One region of the Bradyrhizobium sp. 186 genome, then DNA from elsewhere that is predicted to be linked to it. Evidence: predicted binding sites of a transcription regulator. Region 1 holds the regulator's gene; the other holds the start of a gene.
What was found. The regulator PhoB, encoded in region 1, activates phosphate uptake and scavenging genes when phosphate is short. The targets are predictions, from matches to a motif close to TGTCATNNANCTGTCAT.
Positions count from the first base shown of each region.

Region 1 (2,197 bases):
GCGGCTGAGCTCGGCAATGTGACCCGCAACGCCGTGATCGGAAAGGTGCACAGGCTCGGCCTGTCCGGCCGGGCCAAGAGCCCATCATCCGCTGCTCCTCGGCCGCGCAAGGCGCGCCCCGCGCAGCATATGATGCGGGTAACCCGTCCGATCTCGCGCGGCAACACCGCGCTGGCGCAGGCCTTCGAGGTCGAGGAGGAGCCGGATCCGGTCACCTACGACAACGTGGTGCCGATGAGCCAGCGGTTGTCGCTGCTCGAACTGAACGAGGCGACCTGCCACTGGCCGGTCGGCGATCCCTCGAGCCCGGACTTCTTCTTCTGCGGCGGCAGGGCGCTCTCGGGCCTGCCCTATTGCGCCCAGCATTCGCGTGTTGCGTACCAGCCGGCAGCTGATCGTCGCCGCGCACCGGCCAAGCCGGGGCCGCGCTGAGCTGGTCGGCGATCAAGGCTTCACCGTCCAGGCGACGGCAGCTCGACTGACGACGGCAAACTCCATTCGCTGTCGTCCTGGACAAGCGCGCGGAGCAGCGCGCAGATCCGGGACCCATAGCCACCGAAAGATGTAGTTATGGGGACTCGGAGTGACCTTTTTCGCGCAACAACCACTCCCTGTGGTTGTGGGTCCCGGATCTGCGCTCCGCTCTGGACAACGCTGCGCGTTGCCAGGAGCTACGCTTGTCCGGGACGACGGCTGAGATTGTAGCCGCAGCCAAACTCAAGCCCGCTAAAATTTACGCCTGCTCCGCCTTCGCGAAACGATCGTCCAGCGCGTAGCCGGCGCCGCGGACGGTGCGGATCGGGTCCTGCTCGCGGCCGAGATTGAGCAGCTTGCGCAGACGGCCGATGTGGACGTCGACGGTACGCTCGTCAATATAGATGTCGCGGCCCCAGACGCTGTCGAGCAGTTGCTCGCGCGAGAACACCCGACCCGGATGTTCCAGGAAGAACTCCAGCAGGCGATATTCGGTCGGGCCGAGATCGATCGGCCGGCCCGAGCGCGCCACGCGGCGCTTCTCCCGGTCGAGCTCGATATCGCCAAAAGCGAGCACGGTGGCAAGCCGCTCCGGGCTTGCGCGCCTGAGCAGGCCCTTCACGCGCGCCAGGAGCTCCGGCACCGAGAACGGCTTGACGATGTAGTCGTCGGCGCCGGTCGCGAGCCCGCGCACCCGCTCGCTCTCCTCACCGCGGGCGGTGAGCATGATGATCGGGAGCTGCTTAGTATCCGGCCGGGTGCGAAGCCGCCGGCACAGCTCGATGCCGGACAGCCCGGGCAGCATCCAGTCGAGCACGATCAGGTCGGGGATATGCTCCTTGAGACGGGTGTCGGCGTCGTCGCCGCGCATCACCGTCTCGACGTCATAGCCGTCGCCTTCGAGGTTGTAGCGGAGAAGCTCGGTCAGAGCTTCCTCGTCCTCAACCACCATAATGCGTGCGCCCATGGTGTCGTCGCTCCTTAACTATTCAAGTATTCGGGACCGTCGTGGCGAAGGTCGTCATGTCGCCCTTCGGACGCTTGTCGGTCATGGCCTGACCTTCGATCATGTAGAACACGGTCTCGGCGATGTTGGTGGAGTGGTCGCCGATCCGCTCGATGTTCTTGGCGCAGAACATCAGATGGATGCAGAACGAGATGTTGCGTGGATCCTCCATCATATAGGTGAGGAGCTCGCGGAACAGCGAGGTGCAGATGGCGTCGACTTCCTCGTCGCCTTTCCACACCGCCATCGCCGCCGGCAAATCATGCGCGGCATAGGCGTCCAGCACCGACTTGACTTGCTGCTGCACGAGGTCGGTCATGTGCTCCAGGCCGCGGAACAGCTTGAGCGGATGGAAATCCGTCTCCAGCGCCGCGACGCGCTTGCCCATGTTCTTGGCGAGATCGCCGATCCGCTCGAGATCCGTCGCAACGCGCATGGCGCCGACGATCTCGCGCAGATCCACCGCCATCGGCTGGCGGCGGGCGATGGTCAGTACGGCGCGCTCCTCGATGCGCTTCTGGAGCACGTCGATCTCGACGTCGGTTGCGACCACGCGCTGGCCGAGCGCGACGTCGCGCCGGATCAGCGCGTCGACGGAATCGACGATCATGCGCTCGGCAATCCCGCCCATCTCGGCGACCAGCCGGGTGAGTTCCTGGAGGTCGGTGTCGAAGGCCTTTGCGGTATGTTCAGAACCCATGTCCCGTCTCCTCAGCC
Region 1 covers NZ_CP082164.1:532,538-534,734, reverse strand. The annotation lists gene IVB18_RS02395 (GcrA family cell cycle regulator) at 1-432, shown strand, start outside; gene phoB (phosphate regulon transcriptional regulator PhoB) at 734-1,441, opposite strand; gene phoU (phosphate signaling complex protein PhoU) at 1,464-2,180, opposite strand; gene pstB (phosphate ABC transporter ATP-binding protein PstB) at 2,192-2,197, opposite strand, start outside.

Region 2 (2,197 bases), 1.2 Mb from region 1:
GCGGAAACAGCGCCTCGTTGATGCGCAGCCGTTCGAACAGATCCGCCGGCCCGATCGTCGCATGGAGCGTTGCGGCGCCGTCGATGCCCGGGCCACGCAGCTCGAAGCTGCGCCCGGCGTCCAGGCTGTCAACCTGGAGGATCAAGGTGGTCGAACGGTCCGGATATTCGTTGGTGCCGAGCGCGAGGCGCTCGAACCCCGGCAGCGCGGCGCCGTCGCTGATCAACGCAAAGCTCGCGATCGAGGAATCCTGGATGACCGGCGCGCCGGTATGGAATTTTAGCCATTTCACGACGTCGGAGCTTTCCGACATCGGCGCGTCGAGCCAGAGCGGCGTATCGTGATCGAACAGCGTCAGCGCAATCGCGGCCGTGCCGCGCATCATCGGTCCGGGCGCTCCCGCCATCGGCACGATGCGCTGGACCGAGCCCGGTCGCGCCATCGCATCCATGACCGAGCGAAAAGTCGATTGCGCCGACAAGACCTTGTCGACGAAACCCGGCGGCAGTTCCGCAATCGTGGTCATGGCCTCACCCCTCACCGCGCACCATGGTGTAAAAATCAACCTTCGTCGCGGCGGTCTCGGCCGCCGCCTGCTTGCGTCGCATCCTAAGCTGCTCGCGCAACGGCGCGATAACGTCCCGCTCGACGGCCACGCTAAAATCCCGCGACTGCACCAGTGCATCGCATAATGCGATCAGCCGCGCCTTCTCACTGTTGCGCCCGAGCGCGTAGCCGAAGCCGACCTCGCCGCTCGCAAGCCGCACCGCGGCCCGCGACACCGTTGCTTCGCCCAGATTGAACGGCGCGCCGTCGCCGCCGACGCGACCGCGCAGCATGACGAGGCCATTTTCCGGCTCGCGCAGATCCTGATGGTCGGGCAAAGAGAGAGTGCGGAGGCGAGCGGCGATCTCGCCCGCCTCCGCGTGCGCCAGCACGGCCATTGAGGCCTTGCGCTGGGCTTGCTGGTTGTTGTTCTGCGTCACCGAATCCACCGAACTTGTCGAATTCAAGTTGTCTATGATAATAGACAACTTGATACGAGAATGCCATGACTGTTTCGTGACAGAGGCGTGATTTCCGGGCTAGGCTGACCAGCGATATGAGCATGCAAGACATTGCCTCTTCGGGCGTCGCGCTGTGGCGCCTGGTTGCCGACGGCATCGAGCGCGGCATCGCTGACGGCCGCTTTGCCGCCGGCGAAAAGTTGCCGGGCGAAATGGAGATCGCCGAAACCTATCGCGTGAACCGCCACACGGTGCGGCGCGCGCTGGCCGCGCTTGCCGAGCGCGGCCTGGTGCGCGCCGAGCGCGGCAGCGGAACCTATGTCGAGGCCCAACGTCTCGCTTACCCGCTGCGCTCGCGTACCCGCTTCTCCGAGATCGTCGGCGCCGGCGGCCGCGAGCCGCGCGGCCAGTTGATCGAGGCCTCCGAAGACGTCGCGACCCGCGAGCTCGCGCGGGAGCTTGGCCTGAAGGTCGGCGCACCGCTGGTCCGGATCGAGGCCATTCGCCTCGCCGACCGCACGCCGATCTGCGTCTCCACCACCTGGCTGTCAGCAGAACTGTTTCCGGGCGCGGGGGCTGTATTCGCGACGACGCGCTCCATGACGAAGTTGCTCGAGCATTACGGCGTCCGCGACTACCGCCGAGGCGCAACCCGCATCACGGCCGGCATCGTGGACGCGACCGATGCCGCCCGGCTCGATCTCCTGCTCGGCCGGCCGATCCTGGTGGTCGACGCAACCGACCTCGATCTCGAAGGCAAGCCGCTGGTGATCAAGCACTCGCGCTTCGCCGCGGAGCGGGTGGAGTTTCTGGTGGAGAACGGGTGAGCGTGCGGCCACGCAGTCGGTGCACCTCTCCCCTTGTGGGAGAGGTCGGATCGCATCGGAGATGCGATCCGGGTGAGGGGTCTCTCTCCGCGAGCGCCAACGCCTGTTTGAGTTCGCGGACAGAGACCCCTCATCCGGTGCTTCGCGCCACCTTCTCCCACAAGGGGAGAAGGAAGAGAGTCGCGACTCGCTCCTGAGCTACGCCACCGCCCGCCGGCCGATGATGGCGAAACGGAGCTTCCCCGAGATGAAGTCGATCGCCGCGACCGCGACCAGAATCATCAGGATCAGGAACGACACTCTCTGCCATTCCAACACGCGGATCTGCTCGGCAAGCTGGAGCCCGATGCCGCCGGCGCCGAC
Region 2 covers NZ_CP082164.1:9,703,534-9,705,730, forward strand. The annotation lists gene phnH (phosphonate C-P lyase system protein PhnH) at 1-526, opposite strand, end outside; gene phnG (phosphonate C-P lyase system protein PhnG) at 531-995, opposite strand; gene phnF (phosphonate metabolism transcriptional regulator PhnF) at 1,103-1,834, shown strand; gene phnE (phosphonate ABC transporter, permease protein PhnE) at 2,033-2,197, opposite strand, start outside.
Region 2: a site for PhoB is predicted at 1,052-1,068, ahead of phnF (phosphonate metabolism transcriptional regulator PhnF). Genes of this name have one in related genera too.